3 regions of the Spongiibacter sp. genome follow, and region 2 is predicted to be linked to each of the others. Evidence: predicted binding sites of a transcription regulator. Region 2 holds the regulator's gene; each other region holds the start of a gene.
The links. Region 2 encodes sigma-54, which starts transcription at its own class of promoters, with help from an activator protein. Its sites were predicted from a motif close to TGGCACANNNNTTGCNNT; they were not measured.
Positions count from the first base shown of each region.

Region 1: AC5DB9_RS04040 (DUF1415 domain-containing protein) is a predicted target of sigma-54. The motif match lies at 1,227-1,244, and genes of this name have one in related genera.
Region 3: AC5DB9_RS01725 (phenol hydroxylase subunit) is a predicted target of sigma-54. The motif match lies at 1,522-1,539, and genes of this name have one in related genera.

Region 1 is NZ_CFHTQA010000006.1:40,655-43,912, reverse strand. It holds gene hemE (uroporphyrinogen decarboxylase) at 1-510, shown strand, start outside; gene AC5DB9_RS04045 (hypothetical protein) at 577-1,131, opposite strand; gene AC5DB9_RS04040 (DUF1415 domain-containing protein) at 1,345-1,896, shown strand; gene AC5DB9_RS04035 (DUF4136 domain-containing protein) at 1,905-2,447, opposite strand; gene AC5DB9_RS04030 (DNA-3-methyladenine glycosylase I) at 2,528-3,106, opposite strand; gene AC5DB9_RS04025 (M48 family metallopeptidase) at 3,205-3,258, shown strand, end outside.
Region 2 is NZ_CFHTQA010000003.1:123,231-126,488, reverse strand. It holds gene rapZ (RNase adapter RapZ) at 1-337, opposite strand, end outside; gene ptsN (PTS IIA-like nitrogen regulatory protein PtsN) at 343-798, opposite strand; gene hpf (ribosome hibernation-promoting factor, HPF/YfiA family) at 832-1,119, opposite strand; gene AC5DB9_RS02425 (RNA polymerase factor sigma-54) at 1,196-2,677, opposite strand; gene lptB (LPS export ABC transporter ATP-binding protein) at 2,810-3,258, opposite strand, start outside.
Region 3 is NZ_CFHTQA010000002.1:138,040-141,297, forward strand. It holds gene AC5DB9_RS01720 (sigma-54-dependent Fis family transcriptional regulator) at 1-1,220, opposite strand, end outside; gene AC5DB9_RS01725 (phenol hydroxylase subunit) at 1,578-1,856, shown strand; gene AC5DB9_RS01730 (aromatic/alkene monooxygenase hydroxylase subunit beta) at 1,895-2,896, shown strand; gene AC5DB9_RS01735 (MmoB/DmpM family protein) at 2,893-3,162, shown strand; gene AC5DB9_RS01740 (aromatic/alkene/methane monooxygenase hydroxylase/oxygenase subunit alpha) at 3,177-3,258, shown strand, end outside.

The DNA of each region.
Region 1 (3,258 bases), on a different contig from region 2:
CAGAGCGTGACCGCTTACCTGAATGACCAGATTCGTGCCGGTGCTCAAGCGGTACAGATCTTCGATACCTGGGGTGGTGCATTGGGGCATCGTGCCTACCGCGAGTTCAGCCTGCGCTACATGAAGCAGATTGTCGACGGTCTGATTAAAGAGCGCGATGGTCGCCGTGTTCCTGCAATTCTTTTCACCAAAAACGGTGGGCAATGGTTGGATGCGATGGCCGATACCGGGGCTGATGCGCTGGGGCTCGATTGGACGACGGATGTCGGCTTAGCGCGCCGCCGCGTGGGTGATAAAGTGGCGCTGCAGGGCAATATGGACCCGGCCATGCTGCGCGCCTCACCCAAGCGTATTCGCGAGGAAGTGGCGACGATTCTGGCGGAGTTTGGCGAGGGTGAAGGCCATATTTTCAACTTGGGCCACGGCATTACGCCAGAGGTGGATCCGGCCCATGCGGGCGCCTTCATTGAAGCGGTCAAAGAGCTGTCCCCCGCCTACCATCGTCGCTGACTCGATCCGCTAGCCATAAAAAAACCACGCTAAGGCGTGGTTTTTTATTTCCGCTATAAGCCTGATTCAGGGCATGACTTCGACAAAATTTCGCCATTTATTTTGCAGGCCGATGAACCAGTTTGGCGCGCCGTCGCCAGTGCCGGAAAATTCCAGCTCTGGATAGTGTGCCGTGACCCGGTTGAGCAGGTTCTGCTCGTGGCTGTTCACGTCGATGACCAGCAGATGACGGCCGCTGTTGAGCGCCTGTTCAAAGCGCCGAAAATCCCGATGGGGCTCCTGAATGCCAAGCAGGCCACCTTCCCAGGTAAAAAAGCCCAAAACAACAATGGCCAGAAACACAAAGGGTGCCCAGCCGACGGCGGTGGTAAGGCCTGAGTAATGTGCTGCTGCCAGTGCCAGCGTTGCGCCCGCTGCCCCAATAATTGCGCCGCGTTGCATGGCGTACACCACATCTTTGCGCAGTACAGCTTCCACGTCGTTAAGGCGCCGTCGACTGACACCGCAGTCATCGTGACTGAGAACGTGAATCTGTGGTCGTGATAGACCGTTCTCCTGCAAGTCGTGTTCAATAGCGGCCAGCTTGTCGAGATTGTCCGCCAGAAAGAAATATCTTTTCATAGACTACTCTCCTGTTTTGCTTACGCTCGCAAAAGCCACCCTCACTCAAGCGAGGTCTCATTTGAGTTTAGCAGCCCTTTTACTACGCACCCCGGCGGCACACTGATTGGCTTATGGTAATTTGGTCTAGCGGAGGCGTGCGTCATGGCATTGCGCTATATCGGAGCCTCTAGCGGGCGTATACTGCGCGCGAAATGGTGTGGGAGTGTGGCGGTGACGGCGAATCGGGAACGAGAACGGGTTGAGACATGGCTGGACAGTGTGGTGGTCGGCCTGCAGCTCTGCCCTTTTGCGGCACGGCCATGGGAGCAGGGTACGGTTCGCATCGTCATCAGTGAGCATGCTGAGGTTGAACCGCTGTTGCAGCAACTCTATGCGGAGCTGATGAAACTCGCTGACACGCCGGTCGAGGCACTGGAAACCACCTTGCTCGTGGTTCCTAGTCAACTGACAGACTTCGATGAGTACTGGGCTGTCCTGGGGGTAGCGGAGCAGTTGCTGGATCAAAGTCCCTGGCGAGGAGAGTTCCAGATTGCCAGTTTCCATCCCGACTACCAATTTGACGGCTGCGAGGTGGACGATCCGGCCAATTTCAGTAATCGCTCGCCTTATCCTATTTTTCATTTACTGCGTGAAAGCAGTGTGAGTTGGGCGGTGGATACCCATCCTGATGTTGAGGCCATTCCCGAGCGCAATATCACCTTGTTGCGCGGAATGAAGGCCGAGGTGTTGGCGACATTGTTTCCCGACCGCGACCTCGACTGACATCCCCGTTATTTCGGCGGGAACTCGGCCCAGATTTCTGCGACGGCGCGATCAATGCGGTCCATATTCACTTTAGGGTCCTGATCATCCAGCTCGATGACCATCGCGCCCCGCCAGCTCAGTGCCTTAGTATTGCCGTCGAGCAGGTCGATCATGATTTGGACGTTGCGGTTAATTTTGTCTTTACCCAGCGGCACACCGACCGACGTACTCATTCCAAAATTGCCGGTGAAGCTGCCAAGGCCAATACCTAGTCGGGGGCTGCGGTCAACCGTGTCGGCGGCTTGGGTGACGTAGTAGCGCACCAAAAAATCGTGGTTCTTCTCGGCTAGCTTGTACAGTCCACTGTCCAGTTGGGTTTTGAGTGAGGCCTTTACCTGCTCAATCACAAACGGGGACACGGTCTTGTCAGCACCGCTGTCGGCCGACCACTGATAGTGCTGATAATTGGCGAAGTTGGCGCGGGGGTTGTAATCGGTATGTACATCGGTACTGCTGCAGGCGGCCAGTAACATGGCTGTGCTCAACAGAAATAGGGCATGGATTTTCATGTTTGTCTCCTGTGGCCACCGAATCTCGGGAGCAATAGGGTATTAGTCTGTGCTGGCGGACTTTGGTGCCTGTGAATCTTTCACAAATCTGCCAGCTTGGTACAGCGCTCGTGGGCAGGGCAGCGGACGAGGTGGTCGTTGACCAGTCCCATGGCCTGTAAATAGGCATAGCATATCGTGCTGCCAAAGAAGCGGAAACCGCGCTTTTTCATGGCCTTGCTGATGTGGTCTGACAGTGGCGTGCTGGCGGGAACCTCGTCCAGGGTCGACCAGCGATTCTGGACTGGCTTGTGGTCGACAAATGCCCACAGGTAGTCGGCGAGACTGCCGCACTCTTGCTGAACGTCGAGAACGCATCGGGCATTGTTAATGGCGGCCTCGATCTTCATGCGGTTACGAATAATGGCAGGGTCAGCCATCAGGCGCGCGATATCCTCGTCGTCAAAACGGGCGACGTGCTTGGGGTCGAAGTTGGCAAACAGTCGCCGATAGCCTTCGCGTTTGCGCAATATCGTTAGCCAGTTCAGGCCAGCCTGAGCCGACTCCAGGATCAAAAATTCGAATAGCTTACGATCATCCCGGCAGGGAACACCCCATTCTTCATCGTGGTAGCGGCGGTAATCGGGGTCATTGCCGCACCAGTCGCAGACTTCGCTCAACTTGCTGGCTCCTCGCTTGTCAGCCCCGGTCAGGGCTGTGCCATAATGGCGCAAAATAGCAGATGCAGCCGTTTCGCGCTGCCATTTGGGAGAATGCCATGAAAACTTTGCGAGTTGTCGCGGTCGCGACATTGATCACTGCCTTGGTGGCC
Region 2 (3,258 bases):
TCGCCGTGGTCAACGGGTGGCGACGGCGAGTCTCGCTGAAGCGTTTTATCAACTTGTCGTCGCTGGCATCCAGAAAAATGATTCGCAACTGTGCGAGGTCCCGAACCTGCTCGCAAAGGGACTTGAAGCGCGAGAGTTCGTCAGGAGAGTTGCGGGCGTCGATACAAACGGCGACCTGTTGATGGACCTTGAGCTGGCTTTGCGAGAGCTCATGTACCAGCGCCGGTAACAGGGAAACTGGTAGGTTGTCGATGGCGTAAAAGCCCTCGTCCTCCAGTTGATGAAGTGCCGTACTTTTCCCTGATCCCGAGCGGCCACTGATAATGATCAGTTTCATGGCAATCAGGGCGCGCGGGTTACAGCAGTAGTGTACAGGGCTTCATCGCTGCCCGCGCTGCGCAGCTGTTGACGAAAGCCGTCGTCGTTAAACACATTGGCTAGACTGGCCAGCACTTTGATGTGCTCGTCGTGGGCTTCCGCAGGAACAATGAGTGCGAACACCAGGTCGACGGGTTGATCGTCGATGGCCTCGAAATCGATGGGCTCGGCGAGCTTCAGCAGAATGCCGGTAATCGCCGTACACTGCTGGCTTCGGCAGTGGGGAATCGCAACCCCGTGACCGATACCCGTGCTACCCAGTCGCTCTCGGGCAAGGAGTTCGTTGAACAGATCGTCAGCGCTGAACTGGCTATTGTCGTCGGCGACAAATACCGAGATCTGTTCAAGAAGACGTTTTTTACTGCCTACGGACGTACCCCAGTGGGTACGTCCTTGGCTCAGTATCGCATTAAGGCTCATATTATTAGGTATCCGGAAAAACCGGCCCGGTGCTTACCGGCCCAGGTGTTTTTCCTTGTGTTTGATCAACTGGCGATCCAGCTTGTCGGTCAGGCTGTCGATCGCAGCATACATATCTTCCGATTCGCATGTGGCGAACAGGTCCGCGCCTGCCACATGCACTGTCGCTTCCGCTTTTTGTACCAGCTTCTCGACTGAGAGCGTAACGTCCGTATTGGTGATATTGTCGAAATGTCGTTGCAGTTTGGCAAGCTTGTTATTGACGTATTCACGCAGTGCCGGTGTAACTTCAACGTGGTGACCACTGACAGTTATCTGCATATCTTGCTCCTTTTACACTCAGATCGTCCTGCGCCTCCCGGCGTAGGGTCAGGGCTGCGCGATTTAACGCAGCCAGCTATACCAGTCGCTTCCGCTCATTAGAGGGGGGAATGACCAGTGATTCTCGGTACTTGGCGATGGTTCTCCGCGCGACCTTGATACCCTGTTCGGCCAACAGTTCGGTAATCTTGCTGTCACTGAGTGGCTTCCGCGGATTTTCTGCGGCGATCAGCTTTTTGATCAGCGCGCGAATGGCGGTCGATGAGCACTCGCCGCCGGTATCGGTCGATACGTGGCTGGAGAAAAAGTATTTCAGCTCGTAAATGCCCCGCGGTGTATGCATGTACTTCTGGGTGGTGACCCGCGAGATCGTGGATTCGTGCATGCCCACGGCGTCGGCAATGTCATGCAACACCAGCGGTTTCATCGCCTCGTCGCCGTATTCGAGAAAGCCTCGCTGATACTCGACGATTTTGCTGGCGACTTTCATCAGGGTTTCATTGCGGCTCTGCAGACTTTTGATAAACCAGCGCGCTTCCTGGAGGTTGTCGCGAATATAGTCTTTTTCGCTGCTGGTACTGCTTTTGGCCAGTGCCGCATAGTGCGAGTTGATTTGGATTTTCGGGGCAATATCCGGGTTGAGTTCCACCAGCCAGCGGCCGTCTTTTTTACTGACGAAGACATCCGGGACGACGTATTCGGTATCGCCGCTACTGATTGCATCGCCGGGCGTGGGGTTCAGGGACTGGATCAGCAGCAGTGTATCCCGAAGCTGATCTTCCTTGAGGCGACAGCGGCGCATAATCTGGTTGTAGTCGCGGTTGCCAAGCTGGTCCATGTGCTGCTCTACAATCTGCATGGCCTCTTGCAGATAAAGCGTCTCGCGGGGCAACTGCCGCAACTGGATAAGCAGACACTCCTGTAAATCACGGCCACCGACGCCGGGGGGGTCGAACTGCTGAATCAAGTGAAGGACGGCGTGGACTTCTTCGATTTCGACGTCTTCATTGTCGAAGGCATCCACCAAGTCTTCAGGCGTGACGGTCAGGCGGCCTTTTTCGTCGATGGCGTCGATGATGGCATCGGCAATGAACTGATCGATTTCAGACAGGCGACTCAGGTTGAGCTGCCAGCGAAGGTGGTCTTGCAGGGAATCTGAGCTGCCGTGGCGGTAGTCATTGCTGTAATCGTCATCGCCGCTGGGAGCGCTGCTCGCCGGGCCGGAGCTTTGGTAAACGTCATCCCATTGGCTGTCTACCGGCAGGTCCTCGGGTATTTCACTGCGCTCGGCCCATTCGCTGTCAGCGTCGCTGGCGGTGGGCTCGTTTTCGTTGCTGCTGCTGTCGTTTTTGGTATCGCTGCTTTTTGACTGGATGTTGCTGTCTTGCTCGGGGGTGTCGTTTTCTTCCTCCAGTTCCAGAAGCGGGTTGGAGTCCAAGGCAGACTGGATTTCCTGTTGAAGGTCGAGGGTGGACAGTTGCAATAAACGAATCGCCTGTTGCAGCTGGGGGGTCATGGTCAGCTGCTGACCGACTTTAAGCTGGAGCGATTGTTTCATAGGCAGCGGTTTCTACTACACCAAATTCTGAAGACATTTGTGCCTGATTGGCGGCACTTTAAGGTCAGTGTAGTCCTGCCGGAGAGCGGCTGCAATAGGCGTATAAAGCAATTGCTGTGCCGATTTTTCCTATCACAACGTGAACTTATCGCCAAGATAAATATCCCTGACGACCTGGTTGTTGAGTACGGATTCGGCGTTGCCTTCGGCAACAATACGACCTTCGCCGACGATGTAGGCTTTTTCGCAGATATCGAGGGTTTCTCGTACATTGTGATCGGTGATTAACACGCCGATTCCGCGGGCCTGAAGGTGTCGAATAATGTGCTGTATGTCGTTAACCGAGATGGGGTCGACGCCGGCAAAGGGCTCGTCGAGCAAAATAAAACTCGGCTCTGTCGCCAGCGCGCGAGCGATTTCGACGCGTCGGCGCTCGCCGCCGGACAGCGCCATGCCGGGCGATTTACGGATGTGGGTAATGTGGAATTCCTGCAGCAGGGCGTCGAGCTTTTCTTTTCGCTGGCGACGGTTGAGGTCGCTGCGGGTTTCCAGAATCGCCATGATGTTGTCGGCGACGCTGA
Region 3 (3,258 bases), on a different contig from region 2:
CGAAGCGGTGGAATTTTCACCGGGAACACATTCAGTCGGTAAAATAGGTCGGCTCGAAAGCGCCCCTCGTTCACGGCTTCTTCCAGCGATTCATTGGTTGCGGCAATGATGCGCACATCAATTTTGCGGGTCTGGGAATCACCGACGCGCTCCAGCTCACCTTCCTGTAATACACGCAGCAGCGTTGCCTGGGCTCGGGCAGTTAACTCCACCACCTCGTCGAGAAAAATCGTGCCGCCGTTAGCGCGTTCAAAGCGTCCGGCGCGTGACTGGTTGGCGCCCGTGTAAGCACCTTTTTCCACGCCGAACAGCTCCGCTTCGATGAGGTCGGGTGGAATGGCGGCGCAGTTTACGGCAATAAAGGGCTTTTCTGCGCGTTCGCTGCGCAAGTGAACACTTCGCGCAATCACTTCTTTACCGACCCCGGTTTCACCCAGCAGTAACACCGATACCCGGCCCTGAGCGGCCTTGTCGATCATCTTGCAGACTTTGTTGTAAGACGGACTTTGGCCGATGCCATAGTACTGGCCTTCCTGCTTTTCAAGGCTACTTCGCAGGGAATTGACTTGCGCCTGAAGGTTGTAGAGCTCTTCGACGATGGGGTCGGCTTTGAAGTAGCGGGAAAAATCCTCGGCGTCGTCCCATTGCTCGGCGGGTTTACCGACAATCACGCAGCGCTCATCGCCGCAGCCGCGACAACTGACCTCCCGAAAAATCACCTCGCGGCCCATGAACGACGAGGTATAAGCGCAGGCATAACCGAGCAGTGCCCAGCAGGCGGGCTCGCTCATCTTCCCCAGTTCGGTCTGGCAGATTTCTACCTCGAAAGAATCAATCCACTCGACTTCGCCATAGAAATTGCCGTTTTCCTGGTCGATTTCAATTTCCAACGGTACGGCTTTAACCATGCCTTTCAGGCTGTGCAGCTGTGGGCCGGCCAAGAAAATATCCAGTTCGCTGCAGTGGGGGCGAAGCTTGCGGGCCAGCTCGGAATCTCTCAGTCCGGATTGATAACCGAGCCGGAGGAAAAAGCCTTTTGCACGCTCGATTCCCATGGTGTTTACCAGTTCTCGGCGAAAGGCGGCGAGTGCACTGAGGTCCATCAGCAGCATGCGTTGCTCACTTAACCATATTTTGCCTTCCGCGCTTTGGAAACGAATCTGTTCCGTGAGATCTCGGAAATCTTCAATACGAAGCTGAGGTTTGTAACTAATGGCCATGCCGTAAACCCCGTTATTTTAATTTTATGGGGAGCTGTCAGTAATGATTTTTAGCGACAGCACGCTTGCGCGCCATCTAACACTGATTGCGATGAAAAATTCAACCATATGATGAAATTTTATTCCCTCGGGCAGTGGTCAATGGAAGTGAGCAAATGCTCATTCGCCCCAAAAAAATTAATCATTTGATAAAAAATCGGCGATTAGAGCTGAACTATTTATCGGCCTGAATTTTTCCTTATTTCAAATAAATTAATAAAAAACAATGCGTTATTGAGATTTGTTGCGCATGTTTTGCTTGTGGCACAGCCGTTGCTCTAAGACCGTCAGCCGCCAATAAATAAAACGAGGCAGACAATGAATTCAGGCAATCAACCCACGTTCGATCAGCTCACACGATATATCCGATTGCGCAGTGATCCCGGCGAAAAATTCATTGAATTTGATTTCGCGATTGGCCACCCCGAGTTGTTTGTCGAGTTGGTATTGCCCAAAGACGCCTTCGAGGATTTCTGCCGGTGTAACAACGTCGTGCACATGGATTCCGACACCATCCGCCAGATTGATGAAGACATGATCAAGTGGCGCTTCGGTGAAAAAGCAAGCGTTATTAAGCCTCAACAAACCAAGCCCTAAGCAGGCTGAACACCATAAAACCAATAACGGGATTTAGCATGAGTATTGAAATTAAAACCCACTCGATGGAACCGATCCGTCAAACCTACGCGCACATCGCCCGGCGTTTTGGCGACAAACCGGCTACCCGCTATCAGGAAGCCAGTTATGACCTCGAAGCAAAGACCAACTTCCACTACCGCCCGCTGTGGGATGCTGAGCACACTCTCAACGATCCTGAGCGTACCGCGATTCGCATGGACGACTGGTACGCCGTGTCTGATCCGCGGCAGTTCTACTACGGCGCTTATGTAGGCAATCGCGCCAAAATGCAGGAAGCGGCAGAAAGCAGCTTTGCCTTCTGCGACAAGCGCAATCTGCTGGGCCGCCTGCCGGATGCGACCCAACAGCAACTGCTGCGTTTGCTGGTGCCTCTGCGCCACGTTGAGCTGGGCGCGAATATGAATAACAGCATGGTAGCCGGTGATGCTACCGCCACCACTGTAGCGCAGCTGCACATGTATCAGGCGATGGACCGGCTGGGGATTGGCCAGTACTTGTCGCGCATTGCGCTGCTGATTGACGGCAGCACCGGCGCCGGTCTGGATGAATCCAAAACCTTCTGGATGGATGACGCGCTGTGGCAGCCCTTGCGCAAGCTGGTGGAAGACACGCTGGTGGTTCACGACTGGTTTGAGCTGACGCTGGTGCAGAACGTGCTGATCGACGGCCTGCTCTACCCGCTGGTGTACGACAAGATGGATCAGTGGCTGGGCGAGCAGGGCGCGGAAGATGTGTCGATGCTCACCGAGTTTATGCGCGACTGGTACAAGGATTCGCTGCGCTGGACTAACGCTATGGTCAAGGCGGTTGCTGGCGAAAGCGATGCCAACCGCGAGCAGCTGCAAGCCTGGATCAATCAGTGGGAACCGCAAATCTACCAGGCCCTCACCCCTCTTGCCGAAGCCACTTCCGGCCTTGAGGCACTGGACGAAACCCGCGCCCAGCTTGCGGCGCGCCTCAGTAAATTCGGTCTCAACAGCCAGGGAGTTTCCGCATGAGCCAGCTCGTATTTATTGCCTTTCAGGACAACGACAACGCCCGTTATCTGGTGGATGCCGTGGTTGAGGACAACCCCCACGCCGAGGTGCAGTACCAGCCCGCCATGATCCGTATTCAGGCGGAAAAACGACTGGTGATTAACCGCGAGACGATGGAAGAAAAACTCGGCCGCGACTGGGATGTGCAGGAAATGCTGGTGGATGTCATCAGTATCGGCGGAAACGTGGACGAAGACGACGACCACTTTATTTTGCAGTGGAATTGATCGGGAGAAGAATAATGAGCATCAAGCAGAAGAAACTGAATCTTAAAGACAAATACCAGTACCTGACGCGGGACATGGCCTGGGAGCCGTCCTACC